DNA from 4 places in the Streptomyces sp. NPDC047869 genome. Region 4 is predicted to be linked to each of the others. Evidence: riboswitches for the same ligand, from Rfam matches in the RefSeq annotation. Region 4 holds a riboswitch; each other region holds the start of a gene.

Region 1 (4,395 bases), on a different contig from region 4:
ACACCCGAGGGCGGTCTCTCCCCCGACCCGTAGGGGTCGCGCGGGAGACACCGCCCTCGGTCGCCGACAGGGGGCTCAGCCGGCCCGGTGCACCACCGCGTCGCACAGTTCGAGCAGCGCCGCCTTGGAGTCGCACTCCGGCAGCGGGGCCAGCGCGGCGCGCGCCTCCTCGGCGTAGCGGACGGTGTCGCGGCGGGCCTGCTCCAGCGCGGGGTGCGCGCGGAGCGCGGTCAGCGCCTCGTCGAGCCGGGCGTCGTCGCCGAGGTCGGAGTCGAGCAGCTCGCACAGCGCGATGTCCTCGGGCAGCCCCAGCCGGGCCGCGCGCTCGCGCAGCCGGAGCACGGGCAGCGTCGGGATACCCTCGCGCAGGTCGGTCCCCGGGGTCTTGCCGGACTCGTGCGAGTCGGAGGCGATGTCCAGGACGTCGTCGGCGAGCTGGAAGGCGACTCCGAGCCGTTCGCCGTACTGGGTGAGCACGTCGACGACCGTCTCGTCGGCGCCGGACATCATCGCGCCGAACCGGCAGGAGACCGCCACCAGGGAGCCGGTCTTGCCGCCCAGCACGTCCAGGTAGTGCTCGACCGGGTCGCGGCCGTCCGAGGGGCCCGCGGTCTCCAGGATCTGGCCGGTGACCAGCCGCTCGAACGCGAGGGCCTGGACCCGGACCGCCTCGGGACCGAGGTCGGCGAGGATCTGGGAGGCGCGGGCGAAGAGGAAGTCGCCGGTGAGGACCGCGACGGAGTTTCCCCAGCGCGTGTTGGCGCTGTCCACCCCGCGCCGCACGGACGCCTCGTCCATGACGTCGTCGTGGTACAGCGTGGCCAGGTGGGTCAGCTCCACGACCACGGCCGACGGCACGATGCCGGGCGCGTACGGGTCCCCGAACTGCGCCGCGAGCATCACGAGGAGCGGCCGGAACCGCTTCCCGCCGGCCCGGACGAGGTGCTGCGCGGCCTCCGTGATGAACGGGACCTCGCTCTTGGTGGCCTCGAGCAAGCCTTCCTCGACAGCCGTCAATCCGGCCTGGACATCGGCTTCCAGAGCCTGGTCCCGCACGCTCAGCCCGAACGGCCCGACGACGGTCACGAGGGGTCTCCTGTCTGCTGGTGTCTGCTGGCGATTACACGGTTTGTCGATAGGTCGCTGCCCTCACTCAAGTCAGCGTATCCGGTCCTGTTTCGATCACCGAGGGCGCCCACCGGTCCGGCACGGACGGCATCGGACCACGATCGGCGCACTGCCGACCACCCGATAATACGGACATTAAGCGCCTTAATGCACCTTTTACGACGCGCAGCAAATCAGCCACGGGGTATCCGGCGGGGCCCTCACCCTCCGGTTCACCCTCACCGCCAAATCCCCCATGTCTGATTTGGAATACTTTGCTATTTCGTGAATTGGGTCACGCGCCCCCGTCCGGCCGCCCGACCCGGCCACCACCCGTTCTCCCTTGCGTCATCGGCCAGTTGAACATTGGCAGCCGCAAAGGATCAAGTACCCAAATCGGAACAGAACAAGGTCAACTTGGCTTTTACGTGAATCCGACACTTGTTCCGGACATGTGCTCTCGCATACGTTCCGGCCAGTCGAGCGGAACGCCGAATCCTGCCGCCGCCCGACACCACCCATCGACGAACTCATTCGTACGGCAGGAGCGGGGGACCCAGGTAAGTTCGCCGGACCGGACGACGCGTGTCGTCACCGGAACGGCAAGGGGTTAAGTCGTGCCGCCTCGGGGGCGGCACGGCCGGGCACCTCCCCGCCCGAACCCGACAGCTCACCTCGCAGGCGACGGAGAGGAACTTCCCCATGCCTGCTGCCGCCCAGCCCCGCCGCGTCCGCACCAGCCGCCTCGTCCGCAGGCTCGCCGTCCTCGGCACCGGCGCCGCCGTGCTCGCCCTTCCGGTCGCCGGTGCGACCAGCGCCTCCGCGGCCGACTCCGCCGGCTCGACCGGGACCACCCTCGCCGGGTACCCGAACAACCTCGACGGCTGGATCCGCGAGTCCCTCGCGATCATGGCGGAGAAGCACATCCCGGGCACCTACAACGGCATTCACCGCAACATCATCCGCGAGTCCTCGGGCAACCCGCGCGCCATCAACCTGTGGGACTCCAACGCCGCCAAGGGCATCCCGTCCAAGGGCCTGCTCCAGGTGATCGACCCGACCTTCAACACCTACCACGTGGCCGGAACGGCGTTCGACCCCTACGACCCGGTCGCGAACATCACGGCCGCCTGCAACTACGCGGCCGCCCGCTACGGGTCGATCGACAACGTCAACGGCGCCTACTGACCGGCACCCGTGGGGGGCGCCACCTGACCGGCGCCCCCCACGGGCCGCTGTTCGCGTCCCGGTCAGCCGGCCGTGAACAGTCCTTCGAGGACGACGGCGACGCCGTCGTCCTCGTTCGACGTCGTGACCTCGTCCGCGACCGCCTTGAGTTCGGGGTGGGCATTGGCCATGGCGACACCGCGGCCCGCCCAGTCGAACATGGGGATGTCATTGGGCATGTCGCCGAAGGCCAGGGCCTGTTCGGCGGTGATCCCCAGATGGCCGGCGGCGAGCGCGAGCCCGGTCGCCTTGGTGACCCCGCACGGCTGGAGTTCCACCGTGCCCGGCCCCGACATGGTGACCGTGGCCAGCGAGCCCACCGCCGCGCGCGCGGTCGCCGCCAACTCGTCGTCCGACAGCGTGTGATGGCGCAGCAGCACCTTGCTGATGGGCTCGCGCCACAGGTCGTCCCGCCGGCCGACCCGCACGGCGGGCAGCGTCGGGTGGGGCATCAGATACCCGGGCTCGATCAGCGTGAGCCCGTCCACGCCGTCCTGGTCGACGGCCGCGAAGACCTGCCCCACCTCGGCCTCGATCTTGCCGAGCGCCGTCTCCGCCAGTTCCCGGTCCAGCCGCACCGACCACAGCAGGCGGCCGGTGCCGGCGTCGTAGACCTGCGCCCCCTGCCCGCACACCGCGAGCCCCGTGCAGCCGAGGGCGGCCAGGAGCGGCCGCACGCGGGGGGCCGGCCGGCCCGTCACCACCAGGTGCCGGGCACCGGCCCTCCTCACCCGCTCCAGCGCGGCGAGTGACCGGTCGGAGACGGTGTCGTCGCCGCGCAGCAGCGTCCCGTCCAGGTCGGTGGCGATCAGTGCGTACGGGGGAGGTGCGGCCATGATCAGAGAATACGGACCGCACGCCCAGCCGACTCACCCGGTTCTCGCCGGACTTGAGGTCCGGCCGTGAGCCTCTTCCCGGTCTCAGCCGTGGGCCGCGGCCAGGTGCTTCACCAGACGCGGTGAGGCGAACTCCGTGCCGCACACGAAGCGCATCACCGGGCCGTAGGAGGACGCCGCGGGAAGTCCGGTGAAGTACAGGCCGGGGACGGAGGAGACGTAGCCGGCGCCGAGCCTCGGGGCGCCCCGGCTCACCACCAGGCGGGTGCGCAGTCCGTGCCCGAGGAAGTCCATCGCGGCGATGTCCACGCGGTAGCCGGTGGCCGCCACGACGTGATCGGCGGCCAGCCGCTCGACGCGGCCGCCGTGGGTGCGGACGGTGAGCACCGGGCTGCCGTCCGGGGCCTCGGCGCCCAGCACCCGGTCGACCTCATGGACCTGGACCTTGCCCACGAAGCGCTCGCTCAGCCACCAGGCGCCGAGCGGGCCGAGGACCCTGCGGACCAGGTGGTGACGGGTCCGGGCGGGCAGGAAGCGGTACGGCTGGGCGTAGCGGCTGAGTGCCCACAGCGACCAGGCGCGGCCGAACGGCGACTCGGGGCGCAGCCTCGGCTGGCGCCAGGGCGGGGCACCGAACGCGACCCGGCCCCGGCCGCGCGAGACGACGCGCACCCGTGCGCCGGCCTCGGCCGCGAGGGCCGCGGTCTCCAGGGCGGACTGGCCGGCACCGATGACGATCAGCTCCTGGCCGGCGAAACGGCCGAGGTCGTGGTGCTGGGAGCTGTGGGAGACCGGGGAGGCGGGCGCGGGCCCGTCGCCGGCCGCTCCGGCCAGCTCCGGCGGGAGGTGGGCCAGGCCGGACAGGCCGGTGGCCACCACGACCGCGCGGGCGGTGAACAACTCCCCCGAGTCCAGTTTCAGTTCGAAGGCGCCGTGCTCGCCGCGCTCCGCGGAGACCACCCGGACCCGCTCAAGGCCGGGGACGAGCCGCTGCTGGAACCACTCGCCGTAGGCGATGAAGGTCTCCACCGGGATGATGTCCTCGTCGGTGACCAGCCGGCGCACGCCGGCCGCGTCGCAGTAGTCGGCGAGGGTGTGGCCGGGTTGCGGGCAGTCGAGGCTGGAGGCGGCCGGGGTCGACTTGAGGAGCATGCCCTCGGGCATGTGGTCGCGCCAGCTCACCATGGGGTCGCCGAACACGCGGACGGGGATGCCGCGCGCCCGC
Region 2 (4,395 bases), on a different contig from region 4:
GTCTGAGCGCCGGCTCAGGAGAAACATCGGAGCCGTGCCACCCTTTTCGGGCGGCACGGCTCCGGTGTTTCACCGGCAATTCTGATGCGCGGGAAATCCGGGCAGCGAAAATACCCCGCCCCGAAATTCCCTCTTCTTTGTATACGGTGCCCGTGTTAATTACGCGGGCCCGACATGTTTACAACGTGTTGCGAAGTCCTCACACGGTCCGGGCGGCCCTCGCCGCCGGAAAAGCGCAACCGGTGCGCGGCCGTCGCGCGCTCGGTGTGCAGCGCCGTGACGGCACGCGCGCGTTCGCCGTCGCCACGCGCCACCGCGTCCACGATCGCGCCGTGCTCGGCCCAGGAGTCCACCGGGCTCGGCGGGGCCACCACCGCGTACATCCAGGCGATCTTGTGCCGGAGCTGGGTCAGCATCGACGTCAGCGAGGGGCTGCCGGACGCCTGGGAGAGCGTCTCGTGGAACCAGCCCCCCAGCGCGCGCAGATCCTCGCTGTTGCCCCTCCTGGCCCGCTCCTGCCCCAGCCTGACCAGGCCGCGCAGCACCTTCAGATGGGCCTCGGTACGCCGCTGCGCGGCCCGGGCAGCGCCGAGCGGCTCCAGGAGCATGCGCATCTCCAGCAGGTCGGCGGCCTCCTGCTCGGTCGGCTCGGCCACGCACGCGCCGGCGTGCCGCCGGGTCACCACGAAGCCCTCCGCCTCCAGGGTGCGCAGCGCCTCACGGACGGGGACGCGCGAGACGCCGTAGCGGCGGGCCAGGACTTCCTCGGTGAGCCGGCCGCCTCGCTCATGGACACCCGCGACGATGTCGTCCCGGATCGCCGTGCACACCGAGTGCGCCGGAATACGCATGACCGACCTCCGCCTTGATCCCCATGAAACGCCGACGATGGACGTGTTGATCCGTGACTCTATTCCAAGGGAGGGGAATTTCCGACGGCGGGTCGGAATCCATGCATATTTTTTGGCCGACCGTGCCGTCGCGCATCACCGAAAACCGCGAAAGCCCCGGCTCGGTGAGCCGGGGCTTTCGGATGTCCGCGCGGGACGGGGTCAGACGTGCACGCCGTGCTTGCGGAGGTAGGCGATGGGGTCGACGTCCGAGCCGTAGTCGGGGGAGGTACGGGCCTCGAAGTGGAGGTGCGGGCCGGTGACGTTGCCGGTCGCGCCGGACAGGCCGATCTGCTGGCCCGGAATCACCTTCTGGCCCACCGTGACGCCGATGGACGACAGGTGGCCGTACTGGGTGTACATGCCGTCGGCCATCCGGATCACGATCTCGTTGCCGTACGCCCCGCCCCAGCCGGTGGAGACGACGGTGCCGGCGCCGACCGCGTGCACCGAGGTGCCGCTGGCGGCGTGGAAGTCGATGCCCGTGTGCGAGCCGGAGGACCACAGGGAGCTGCTGGCCTGGTAGGCCGTGGAGACGTACGAGTGCACGATCGGGGCGACGAAGGCGTTCAGGCGCTTGCGCTCGGCCTCACGGGCGGCGCGCGCCGCGGCCTCGCGTTCCTTCTTCGCCTCGGCGGCGGCCGCCTTGGCGGCGGCCTCCTCGGCCGCCTGCCGCTCGGCGGCCTGGGTCTGAGCGGCGGCCTGCTCGGCGATCTGCTCGGCGACGTCGTCGCTCACACTGATCACCGGCGTGAGGCCGGTCTGCTCGACGGGCTTCTCCGCGGCGAGCGCCGGGGACGCCGCGAGGGTGCCGATGACACCGGTGGTGGTGAGGGCTGCGACACCCGCCGCCTGAGCGGTGGTGCGCTTGACGCGGCCGGGCTTGCGGTGCTTCCCGGAGGCGCACATGAACGCCATGAAGTGGCTGGTCCTTTCCTTCCCTCTCGCCTACCGGGTTAGCTGACGGGTTCGGAGCAGGAAGGTCTCCTACGGACCCCCTCGCTCACGCGCGGGCGTCCGATTCACCCCAGGGACTGCGATGGGTCCCCGGCTCCCCTGGCTCGCGCCGTACGGGGACTCGGCGATGGCTGTCCGGTGCCGCGGGCGCGGCGCACTGCCTGACGGACAGCCCGGAAGACGCTAAGCGGGCCGGTCTCCGGCGCCCAAACGAATCCGTGATTTTGTAGCGCATCCCACAGGGCAGACAGGCAACCTCTGCCCCAATTCGGACATCTGAACAAGGACGGCTCACCCGTTTCGGGAAGGACCGCACACACGAAGGGGACCTGACGGCCCGTCGGCCGCGAGGTCCCCACGCGCGTGTGACGCCGTCCGGCCGCTACTCGGCGGCGACGACGGTGACTTCGCCGATGCCGAGCGCCTCCACGGGCTCCTTGATCTGCGCCGCGTCACCGACGAGGACCGTCACCAGGCCGTCCACCGGGAAGGCGCTGACGACCGCCGCGGTGGCCTCCACGGTGCCGGTGGCCGCGAGCTGCTGATACAGCGTCGCCTGGAAGTCGTCGGGCAGGTGCTGCTCGACCTGGTCGGCCAGCGTGCTCGCGACGGCCGCCGCGGTCTCGTACTTCAGTGGCGCCACCCCGACCAGGTTCTGCACGGCGACGTCCCGCTCGGCGTCGGTCAGGCCCTCGGCCGCGAGGGTGCGCAGCACCTTCCACAGGTCGTCGAGCGCCGGGCCGGTGTTCGGGGTGTCCACGGAACCGCTGATGGCGAGCATCGCGGCGCCGGTGCCGTCCGGGGCGGACCGCAGGACCTGCCCGAAGGCGCGCACGCCGTAGGTGTAGCCCTTCTCCTCGCGCAGGACGCGGTCCAGGCGGGAGGTGAGCGTGCCGCCGAGGCAGTAGGTGCCGAGCACCTGGGCGGGCCACACCCGGTCGTGCCGGTCGGGGCCGATCCGGCCGATGAGGAGCTGCGTCTGGACGGCGCCGGGCCGGTCGACGATGACGACCCGGCCGGTGTCGTCGGCGGTCACCGGCGGCACCGGGCGCGGCTCGGCGGGGGTGCCGGTCCAGGCGCCCAGGGTGTCGGCGAGCAGGGCGTCCAGGTCGGTGCCGGTGAGGTCGCCGACCACGACCGCGGTCGCGGTCGCGGGACGCACATGCCGGTCGTAGAAGGCACGTACCGCGGCCGCGTCGATCTTCTCGACCGTCTCCTCGGTGCCCTGGCGCGGACGCGACATGCGCGCGGTGGCCGGGAACAGCTCCTTGGAGAGCTCCTTGGCGGCACGGCGGGAGGGGTTGGCCAGCTCGTGCGGGATCTCGTCCAACCGGTTGCGCACCAGCCGCTCGACCTCGCTCTCCGCGAAGGCGGGAGCGCGCAGGGCGTCCGCGAGCAGGCCGAGGCCCTTGGCCAGGCGGGAGGCGGGCACCTCGAGGCTGAGCCGGACGCCGGGGTGGTCGGCGTGCGCGTCGAGCGTGGCGCCGGCCCGCTCCAGCTCGGCGGCGTAGTCCTCGGCCGAGTGCTTGTCGGTGCCCTCGGAGAAGGCCCGCGCCATGATCGTGGCGAGGCCGTCCAGGCCGGACGGCTCGGCGTCCAGGGGCGCGTCGAGCAGCACCTCCACGGCGACGACCTGCTGGCCGGGGCGGTGGCAGCGCAGCACGGTCAGGCCGTTGTCCAGCGTGTCGCGCTCGGGGGCCGGGAACGCCCAGGGTTTGGCCTCGCCCGGCTGCGGCTGGGGGTGGAAGTCCATCGGGGCGAGCTCGCTCACTTGGCCGTCTCCTCGTTGTCGTGTCGGGCCTCAACGGTCGCTTCGGCCTCCGGGTCCTCGGGGACGTCGGCGTCCTCGACGGTCTCCGGGGACTTGGGCTCGTACACGAGGACCGCGCGGTTGTCCGGGCGCAGGCGGGCCTTGGCCACCTCCTGGACCTGCTCGGGGGTCACCTGCAGTACGCGCTCGACGGCCGTCAGGGCGAGCTGCGGGTCGCCGAACAGGACGGTGAACCGGCACAGTTCGTCGGCGCGGCCGGCGACGGTGCCGAGCCGGTCCAGCCACTCGCGCTCCAACTGGGCCTGGGCGCGCTCCATCTCCTCGGGCGTGGGGCCCTCCTCGGCGAACCGGGCCAGCTCCTCGTCGATCGCGGCCTCGATCACCGGGACCTCGACGTCACCGGAGGTCTTCACGTCCAGCCAGCCGAGCGAGGGCGCGCCGGCCAGCCGCAGCAGACCGAAGCCGGCCGCGACGGCCGTACGGTCGCGGCGCACCAGCCGGTTGTACAGACGGGAGGACTCGCCGCCGCCGAGCACGGTCAGGGCCAGGTCCGCCGCGTCCGCGTCGCGCGTGCCGTCGTGCGGGAGCCGGTAGGCGGCCATCAGGGCGCGTGCCGGGACCTCCTCCTCGACGACCTCGCGCAGCTGGCCGCCGATGACCTCCGGCAGCGAGCCGTCGCGGGGCGCGGGCTTGCCGTCGTGGCCGGGGATCGAGCCGAAGTACTTCTCGATCCAGGCGAGGGTCTGCTTGGGGTCGATGTCGCCGACCACGGACAGC
Region 3 (4,395 bases), on a different contig from region 4:
CCCTACTCGAAGCTGTTCGAGAACCGGGTCGTCTTCCTCGGGTCAGCTCTCGACGACGCCGCGGCGACCGATGTGATCAGCCAGTTCATGCAACTCGAACACACCGCGCCGGACCGGGACATCACGCTGTACCTCAACTGCCCGGGCGGCTCGTTCGGCGCCATGACCGCCGTCTACGACACGATGCGCTACGTCCGCTGCGACGTGGAGACCTACTGCCTGGGCCAGGCCGCCTCCGCCGCCGCGGTCCTGCTCGCGGCCGGCGCCCCGGGCAAGCGCTTCATCCTGCCGGGCGCGCGCGTGGTGCTCGAGCAGCCCGCGCTGCCCGAACCGGCCCAGGGACAGCCGAGCGACCTCCTCATCCAGGCCGGGGAGCTGACCCGGATGCGGGCGCTGATGGAGGAGATGCTGGTCCGGCACACCGGGCGCACGCCGGAGCAGGTCGGCCAGGACCTGGAGCGGGATCTGGTGCTGGACGCGCGGGGCGCGCTGGCGTACGGACTGGTGGACGGTGTCGTCCCGAGCCGCAAGACCGCCCCCGGCGCCGAGCGGGCGGAGTGACCCGCCGATGCTGCCGCCGGAGCTTCCGCCGCTGCCCGCGCTGACCAGGGCCGAGGGCGAGCTGATCGACCGTTACCTGGAGGCGGTCGACCTGCTCGGCCGGATCAACCCGGCGCGGCCGGGAGACACCTACAGCGGGCTGCGCGCGGCGCAGGCCCTGGTGCGCAAGGCGGCCGAGCTGCGCGACGCGCTCGCCCTGATGCACCGGCGGGGCGAGGCGGAGCTGCACGGGGACACGCTGGCACGGGCGCTGCGGGTGCTCGACGGTGAGCGCCGTACCGCGCGCGTCGTGCTCCCGCCCGATTGCGTGGGCTGACCCGGACGCCGGTTCCCGCGCCGGGTGGACCCGATCGTCGACGGTCCGCCCGGCGTGGAGTTGAAACGGCCCGAACGACGTACCCCCGGCCGGAGTATCTCCAGGCTGTTTTTCTGACCCTCCGACTTGCGCGATCGGCGGATCAAGGACGTGCGCGGAGGTGCTTCTTCCCAGGTCCGGGGCTACGTCCGGGAGTTGACGGCAACTCGAACAGAGCAGTGTCCACCCGAACGGGTGAGTGGTGAGTAACGCCACAAATCCCCGGTTCCGTTGGGATTTTCGGACACCTGTGAGTGAAGATCCCTGTCTGACGACAAGCCCCCGCCACCGCGGCGGGGCGATCCGTGCGGACGCCGAGTCCTGCCGCCGCCCGGATGACCGGTCGACAGGAGTGGATCGGCAGGAGTGGAGGACCCAGGCAAGACGGGTCGCCGGGACGGACGTTCGTCGCAGACGGACGGTCGTGCCGAGCAGCCCTTGGGGTGAAGCCGCGGCAACGCGGCCGGGCCACTTCGCCAGCCCGAATCCGACAGGTCATCCTTCACAGGCGGCTGACGAAGGGTTGCGCATGACTGCGCTGAATCGTGTCCCGTCGATGATGGCCCGGGCCGGTACGGCCTCGGCTCTTACGCTTGCAGCGGTGGGCGGCTCCATCGCCGTGCCCGGCCTGGCCGGCGAGGCCTCGGCCGCCACGCTGGCGACGAAGGCTCTGCACATCGCCGCCTCCAAGAAGGGCTCCCCTTACCAGTACGGGGCAACCGGTCCGCGCCGATTCGACTGCTCGGGTCTGACGCTCTACTCGTTCAAGAAGGCGGGCAAGAAGCTGCCGCGTACGGCAGCCCAGCAGTACAACCGGACCCGGCATATTTCCGCCGGCCACCGCAGGGCCGGTGACCTGGTCTTCTTCCACTCTGGATCCAGCGTTTACCACGTCGGCATCTACGCCGGGAAGGGCAAGATCTGGCACGCCCCGAAGACCGGGGCCGTGGTGCGGCTCGAGAAGATCTGGACACGGAGCGTCTGGTACGGCCGGGTCAGCTGACCCCGCCCCGCCCCTGGAGCGGCTCCAGCAGCAGGGCCGCTCCCCCTGACCGTCGGCGCCGTCCCGGTGCCCGCCTGAAGCACGCGGGCGGCCCCGGGGCGGCGCGGCCGCGTCCGGCTCCGTGGCGAGCCGCCGGGGCGGCCGCAGGGCCGCGCGCCGGGCCGTGGTCCCCCGGCTTCCGCAGTTCCTCTTCTAGGGTTCCTGCTGCCCGGCCGCCGTGAGCTGCTCCCCCTGGGGGGTCCACGGCAGTTCGATCGACACCGTCTTGCCGCCCTCGCGGGTGGGGCGGACGCGGAGTCTGCCGCCGCACTCGGCGGTGAGCCAGCGGATGATGACCATGCCGCGCCCGTTGTCCTGCTGGACGGCGGCGGGCAGTCTCTTCGGAAAGCGCGGATGGCTGTCCGTGACGCCGATGCGCAGGTGTTCGTCACGGTCCAGCGCGATGTCGACCGTGAAGGTGGGTGACTGACCGAAGGTGTGCTGCACGGCGTTGGTGGCGAGTTCGGAGACGATGAGTCGCACGGTGTCGGCCACGTCGGTGTCCGACGGCAGGCCCCACTCCGCGAGGGTGCCCACCACGTAGGAACGGGCCGCGGAGACCGAGGCGGGATCGCTCGGCAGAGTGACGGATGCTTCCAGGTGGTCTGCCATGGCGACGTCGTCCCTTTCCCACGGGACCGCAGTCCGACGAGGAGCGGATGGTTCGAGTACGGTCCCGGACTGGTGCTTCTTCGCCAGACTGCCATCACCGGGCCGGTCAGGGGAGCGATCCACCAAGATATGCATATATCTGTCGCCCGAAGCGGTGAACTCTGCGACGCGAGACCGTATCCGGGCGGCCCGGAAGGAGTAAGGAGTTCCCATGCAGAACGGTCCCGCGGTGCGGCGCCGCAAGCTGGGCGCCGAACTGCGTGCGCTGCGCACCGGGGCCGGGCTCACCAGTGGCGAGGCGGCCCTTCTGGTGGGCTGGCACCAGTCGAAGGTGAGCCGCATCGAGACCGGCGCCAGTGGGGTGAGGCCGGCGGACGTGCGGTTACTCCTCGACGCCTACGACGTCCGGGACCGGCAACTGCGCGACATGCTCCTGATGTTGACGGGCTCGGGGGACGCGGGCGGCCGCAACCGCTGGTGGCACGCGTACCGGGGCGTCCTGCCGCCCACCTACCGCGACTTCATCAGTCTGGAGTCGCAGGCGAGCGGGATGCGCACCCTGGAGACCACGGTGGTTCCCGGCCTTCTGCAGACGCCGGAATACGCTCGCGCGGTGACCCGGGCAGCGGTGGAGGGAGTGGACGAGGAGCGGCTGGACGCCCTGGTGGAGGTGCGGCTGGCGAGGCAGGACGTGCTCCGGTCCGAGCCGCCGCTGGAGCTGACCGCGGTACTGGACGAGGCGGTGCTCAGGCGGGAGGTCGGCGGCCCCGAGGTGATGGCGCGGCAACTGGAACGGCTGATGGAGGCCGCCCGGCTGCCCCAAGTGCGGCTCCAGGTACTGCCGTTCGCGGCGGGGGCGCATGTCGGCCTCACCGGGCCTTTCGTTATCTTCTCATTTCCGCGCACTTCTGATCTGGACGTGGTTGTTCTCGACCAGTTGACGAGTAGCCTCTACCTGGAACGGAAAGAAGACCTCATGGCCTACGCCGAGGCCTTCGACACCCTTCAGTTCCACGCCCTTTCACCCGAGGAATCGTTGGACTACATCGCCGGGATAGGTGACGGCGCGTAAGGAGGCACCATGACAGCACTGCCTCGGAACGTCCCAGCCAGTACCGATCTGCACGACGTGCGGTGGCTGCGCAGCAGCTACAGCACCGGAGCGAACAACTGCGTGGAGACGGCCCGGCCGCACTCCGGCCCGTGGGCCGGACTGCTCGCCGTGCGCGACTCCAAGGCTCCGGCCGGACCCGCGCTGCTCTTCTCCCCCGGGAGCTGGGCGGGCTTCGTGGCAACGCTCCGGTGACCGGGTCGAACCCGACCTGACCACCGGCCGGCGGGCCGACCCCTACTGATCAGATCCGATCACTTTCGCCAGACGTGCGGCCGTGTCACGCCGACTCATGGTCGCGCCTCGCGAATCACACGTACAGCGCGTTCGATCTCGGCCCCGGAGAGGTCCGCACGGGCGGTCAGCCGCAGCCGCGAGATGCCGTCGGGCACGGAAGGAGGACGGAAGCAGCCCACGGCCAGGCCTGCCGTACGGCAGTCGGCCGCCCAGCGCACGGCCTGCTCCGGGGACGGAGCCCGCACGGAGACCACCGCGGCGTCCGGTCGTACCGCCTCCAGACCCGCGGCGGTCAGCCGTGCGTGCAGTTCGGCGGCGACCGCGCGGGCCCGTTCCGCCCGCGACGGCTCGCGCCGCAGCAGCCTCAGCGCCGCGAGCGCGGCGCCCACGGCCGCGGGGGCGAGACCGGTGTCGAAGATGAACGTGCGGGCGGCGTTGACCAGGTGGGCGACGACCCGGGCCGGCCCCAGCACCACA
Region 4 (4,395 bases):
CCCGCGATCCAGTGGTCTCCGGCACCCTCCAGCACCTGACGCGGATCGAAGCGCGCCAGCGCCAGGCCGTAGAAGACCAGGCCCAGCCAGAACAGCACCAGTGCGGCGCGCGCGAGCCATGCCGTCGTCTCCGCCGCGGCCAGGGTGGCCGCCAGCACTGCCAGCCCCTGTGTGGCCACACAACACAGGAACACCGCCCCCGGCATGCGCCGTCCCCAGTGCCGTACGACGAGAAGCAGCAGCAACGGCCACAGCAGAACCGCCAGTGCCAGGGCGGCCTCGGCCAGGCTCTGCCGGCCGAGCAGCGAGAACCGGGTGCCGACCACCGTCGTGGCGGCGACCGCGGAGAGCGCGCCGGGGCTCTTCGCCTCGGCCAGCCAACGCGGCCGCTGCGTCACCAGCCGTACGGCGAAGTCGGCGGCGAGCGCCAGCCAGGCGAGGCAGGCCAGCCACAGGAAGACGAGCGACACCGTCTCGGGACCGGTCAGATGCAGGCCCACCGACACGATGCCGCTCGCCATGACGGCGGCCCCCGCCGCCGACGGACGCCCCGCCCACCACGTACGCAGACCAGTGAAGCCGGGTATGGACATGCGCCCGATGCTAGGGAGCGGCGGCGCCGGCGCTCGCGGGGCACACGCGCGTGGAGCCCGAAAAGAGCACCGTCAGGCCGGCCGCACCACCCGGTGAACGACCGACTCGCCCGCCAGGTGGACCGGCTCCTCGCGCACATACGCACCGGGGCGCGGGGCATGGATCATCGTCCCGGCTCCCGTGCACAGGCCCACATGGCTGCTGTCGTCGTGGAAGAAGACCAGGTCACCCGGGCGCGCCTCGGCGAGCGGGATCGCGGTGCCCATGCCGGCCTGGTCACGCGCGGCACGCGGCAGGGTGACGCCGGCGGCCTTCCAGGCGGCCTGGGTGAGGCCGGAGCAGTCGTAGGAGCCGGGCCCGCTGGCACCTGAGACGTACGGCTTGCCGATCTGGGCGCGGGCGAAGGCGATCGCCTTCTCGGCCTTGGTGACAGGGGCCGGCGGGGCGATGGGCGGCACGCTCACCGGCCGCGCCGCGGACCGCGGCCGCTCCGGGGCCCGGGCCGGGACCGAAGAGGGAGCCGGGGCCGAGTGCGGGGCCCCGGCCGAGGGCGGAGCCGCGACCGAGGCCAGAGCCGGGGCCGACGTCAGCACCGGGTCCGGGGCAAGGAGCGAAGCCGGATCCGCGACCGGGACCGGAGCCGGAGCCGGAGCCTGATCCGGAACCGGAGCCGTCAGCCGGGACAGCAGCTCGCGCGCGGTGGCGAGCTTGTGCTGGACGGCCGCCTTGGCCGTCTTCACGTCGTACTGTGCGGCGGCCGGCGCCTCGGGGGCCCTGGGAGCCTTCCCGCGCCCGGCCGCGCCCTTCACCCGGGAGGCCAGCCGGTTCATCAGCCGGCTCTGGGCGAAGTGGTCATCCGGGTACTCCGCGAGCAGTGAGCCGGCCGTCTCGGGAGCGGCGGCGAACGGGGCCAGCCCCTCGCGGGCCTTCGTGAACAGGCCCGGACGCCGGACGGCCTCCGCGCGCGGGGCCTCGGCGCGAGCCCGCTGCACGGCCGCGGGCTCCTCCTCCGGGTCCGCTCTGCGGTACAGCTCGTCGATCTTCTTCTCGACCTCCTCCACGCTCGGCCTGCCATCGCCCGCGGAGGAGGCGGAGGCCGAAGCGGCCCCGGCCGTCTGGGACAGGACGGCCACGGAGGTGAGGGCGGCGGTGGCCAGGACGGGGGTGCGGATGCCCGTCCCGCGGGTCCCCGGGGGACCCGGCTTGCGGTGCGACGCCAAGGGTGGCGACTCCTTCCAACGTGCCGCCTACCGGGTTAGCTGTCGGGTTCGGGCGGGTGGTTCGGAAGGGTTGCCCTACGGCGTCGTCCCGGGCGGGAGTCGGCCGATTCACCCCGGGATCGGTGGGTCCCCGGCTCCGGTCGCCGCGAAGGGGCGCACCGGACTCGGCGGAGGCCGCGCGGCCCGGCGAGGTTCGCCGGTAGGGGTCGTGCGGCCTGACGGCAACCTAGCCAACTCGTGTGACTCCTGTGAAGGTTGCTGTGCCATATGTCCGATACATTTCCGTGACCCGGGGCCGGTTTCATACGGGCGTGACAAGGCGCTTCCGCAGTGTGAGGAGTTCGGCCGCAGCCGTGGCGCGATGGCCGACGTGCCGCTGCCGTGTCCTGTCGCGGACCTCACGGGTGCCGACTTTCCGGTGCCGGGACCGGTTGTCGGTGCGGCCCCCTAAACTCGTAGAGCGATGAGCAGCCTCTTTGACGACAGCTTCCTGGCGGACCTCCAGGCCCCTCGCGGGCACGCGGAGGAGCCCCCGCCGCCGCCCGAGGACGATCACGCTCCGGAGCCCCTTCCGGACGATCTGTTCGGCGGGAAGTTCGACGTGCCGCCGGACCGGGACACCCACTACCGCGACGGCGCCCCGCGTCCCGTGATCGACCCGGACGCGCTGCTGCGGGGGCTGAACGACAACCAGCGCGCCGCGGTGGTCCACGCCGGCTCGCCGCTGCTCATCGTGGCCGGCGCGGGCTCCGGGAAGACCCGCGTGCTCACCCACCGCATCGCCCACCTCCTCGCCGCGCGGAACGTGCACCCGGGCCAGATCCTCGCGATCACCTTCACCAACAAGGCCGCGGGCGAGATGAAGGAGCGGGTCGAGCAGCTCGTCGGCCCGCGCGCCGGCGCGATGTGGGTGATGACCTTCCACAGCGCGTGCGTGCGCATCCTGCGGCGCGAGTCCAAGAGGCTCGGTTTCACGTCGTCCTTCTCGATCTACGACGCCGCCGACTCCAAGCGCCTGATGGCCCTGGTCTGCCGCGACCTCGACCTCGACCTCGACCCCAAGCGCTTCCCGCCGAAGTCCTTCAGCGCCAAGATCAGCAACCTGAAGAACGAGCTGATCGACGAGGAGGACTTCGCCGCCCAGGCCACCGACGGCTTCGAGAAGACCCTCGCCCAGGCCTACGCGCTCTACCAGTCACGGCTGCGCGAGGCCAACGCGCTGGACTTCGACGACCTGATCATGACGACGGTCAACCTGCTGCGCGCCTTCCCGGACGTCGCCGAGCACTACCGCCGCCGGTTCCGGCACGTCATGGTCGACGAGTACCAGGACACCAACCACGCCCAGTACGCCCTCGTACGGGAACTGGTGGGCACCGGGAGGCACGACGAGGACGTACCGCCCGGCGAGCCCGACCTGCCGCCCGCCGAACTCTGCGTGGTGGGTGACGCGGACCAGTCGATCTACGCCTTCCGGGGTGCGACGATCCGCAACATCCTCCAGTTCGAGGAGGACTACCCGAACGCGACGACGATCCTGCTGGAGCAGAACTACCGCTCCACGCAGACCATCCTGTCCGCCGCCAACGCGGTCATCGAGCGCAACGAGTCCCGCCGCCCGAAGAACCTGTGGACCAACGCCGGCCAGGGCGCGCGGATCACCGGCTACGTCGCCGACACCGAGCACGACGAGGCCCAGTTCGTCGCCGACGAGATAGACCGTCTCACCGACGCGCGCGAGGCGAAGGCCGGAGACGTCGCCGTCTTCTACCGCACCAACGCCCAGTCCCGAGTCTTCGAAGAGGTCTTCATCCGCGTCGGCCTGCCCTACAAGGTCGTCGGCGGTGTCCGCTTCTACGAGCGCAAGGAAGTCCGGGACGTCCTCGCCTACCTGCGTGTCCTCGCCAACCCCGAGGACTCGGTGCCGCTGCGCCGGATCCTCAACGTGCCCAAGCGCGGCATCGGCGAGCGTGCCGAGGCGATGATCGACGCCCTGTCCCAGCGCGAGAAGATCAGCTTCCCGCAGGCGCTCAAGCGCGTGGACGAGGCCTACGGCATGGCCGCGCGCTCCACCAACGCGGTCAAGCGGTTCAACACGCTGATGGAGGACCTGCGGACCATCGTGGAGTCCGGCGCCGGACCGGCGACCGTGCTGGAGGCCATACTCGAACGCACGGGCTACCTGGCCGAGTTGCAGAACTCCACCGACCCCCAGGACGAGACACGCATCGAGAACCTTCAGGAACTCGCGGCCGTGGCCCTGGAGTTCGAGCAGGAGCGCGCGGAGGGCGAGGCGGGCACGCTCGCCGACTTCCTGGAGCAGGTCGCGCTGGTCGCCGACTCCGACCAGATCCCGGACGAGGAGGACGGCGACGGCGTCATCACCCTGATGACCCTGCACACCGCCAAGGGCCTGGAGTTCCCGGTCGTCTTCCTGACCGGCATGGAGGACGGCGTCTTCCCGCACATGCGCGCTCTCGGCCAGACCAAGGAGCTGGAGGAGGAACGGCGCCTGGCGTACGTGGGCATCACTCGCGCGCGGGAGCGGCTGTACCTCACGCGGTCCGCGATGCGCAGCGCC

The links. A riboswitch is a leader RNA that binds a small molecule or an ion and turns the genes downstream of it on or off. The one in region 4 is predicted to bind cyclic di-AMP.
Region 1: another riboswitch for cyclic di-AMP. It lies ahead of AB0924_RS20980 (transglycosylase SLT domain-containing protein); the one in region 4 lies ahead of AB0924_RS13270 (C40 family peptidase).
Region 2: another riboswitch for cyclic di-AMP. It lies ahead of AB0924_RS33925 (M23 family metallopeptidase); the one in region 4 lies ahead of AB0924_RS13270 (C40 family peptidase).
Region 3: another riboswitch for cyclic di-AMP. It lies ahead of AB0924_RS18675 (C40 family peptidase); the one in region 4 lies ahead of AB0924_RS13270 (C40 family peptidase).

What each region holds. Positions count from the first base shown of each region.
Region 1 is NZ_JBEYRK010000015.1:144,888-149,282, reverse strand. It holds gene AB0924_RS20985 (polyprenyl synthetase family protein) at 76-1,086, opposite strand; cyclic di-AMP (ydaO/yuaA leader) riboswitch at 1,620-1,806, shown strand; gene AB0924_RS20980 (transglycosylase SLT domain-containing protein) at 1,810-2,295, shown strand; gene AB0924_RS20975 (Cof-type HAD-IIB family hydrolase) at 2,358-3,170, opposite strand; gene AB0924_RS20970 (FAD-dependent oxidoreductase) at 3,255-4,395, opposite strand, start outside.
Region 2 is NZ_JBEYRK010000039.1:15,550-19,944, forward strand. It holds gene AB0924_RS33915 (HPr family phosphocarrier protein) at 1-6, shown strand, start outside; gene AB0924_RS33920 (GntR family transcriptional regulator) at 156-851, opposite strand; gene AB0924_RS33925 (M23 family metallopeptidase) at 1,053-1,808, opposite strand; cyclic di-AMP (ydaO/yuaA leader) riboswitch at 1,821-1,984, opposite strand; gene AB0924_RS33930 (pitrilysin family protein) at 2,230-3,618, opposite strand; gene AB0924_RS33935 (pitrilysin family protein) at 3,615-4,395, opposite strand, start outside.
Region 3 is NZ_JBEYRK010000013.1:51,648-56,042, forward strand. It holds gene AB0924_RS18665 (ATP-dependent Clp protease proteolytic subunit) at 1-561, shown strand, start outside; gene AB0924_RS18670 (hypothetical protein) at 569-877, shown strand; cyclic di-AMP (ydaO/yuaA leader) riboswitch at 1,219-1,442, shown strand; gene AB0924_RS18675 (C40 family peptidase) at 1,446-1,919, shown strand; gene AB0924_RS18680 (ATP-binding protein) at 2,112-2,570, opposite strand; gene AB0924_RS18685 (helix-turn-helix transcriptional regulator) at 2,782-3,642, shown strand; gene AB0924_RS18690 (DUF397 domain-containing protein) at 3,652-3,876, shown strand; gene AB0924_RS18695 (8-amino-7-oxononanoate synthase) at 3,972-4,395, opposite strand, start outside.
Region 4 is NZ_JBEYRK010000008.1:114,132-118,526, reverse strand. It holds gene AB0924_RS13275 (tellurite resistance/C4-dicarboxylate transporter family protein) at 1-593, opposite strand, end outside; gene AB0924_RS13270 (C40 family peptidase) at 666-1,814, opposite strand; cyclic di-AMP (ydaO/yuaA leader) riboswitch at 1,822-1,980, opposite strand; gene pcrA (DNA helicase PcrA) at 2,278-4,395, shown strand, end outside.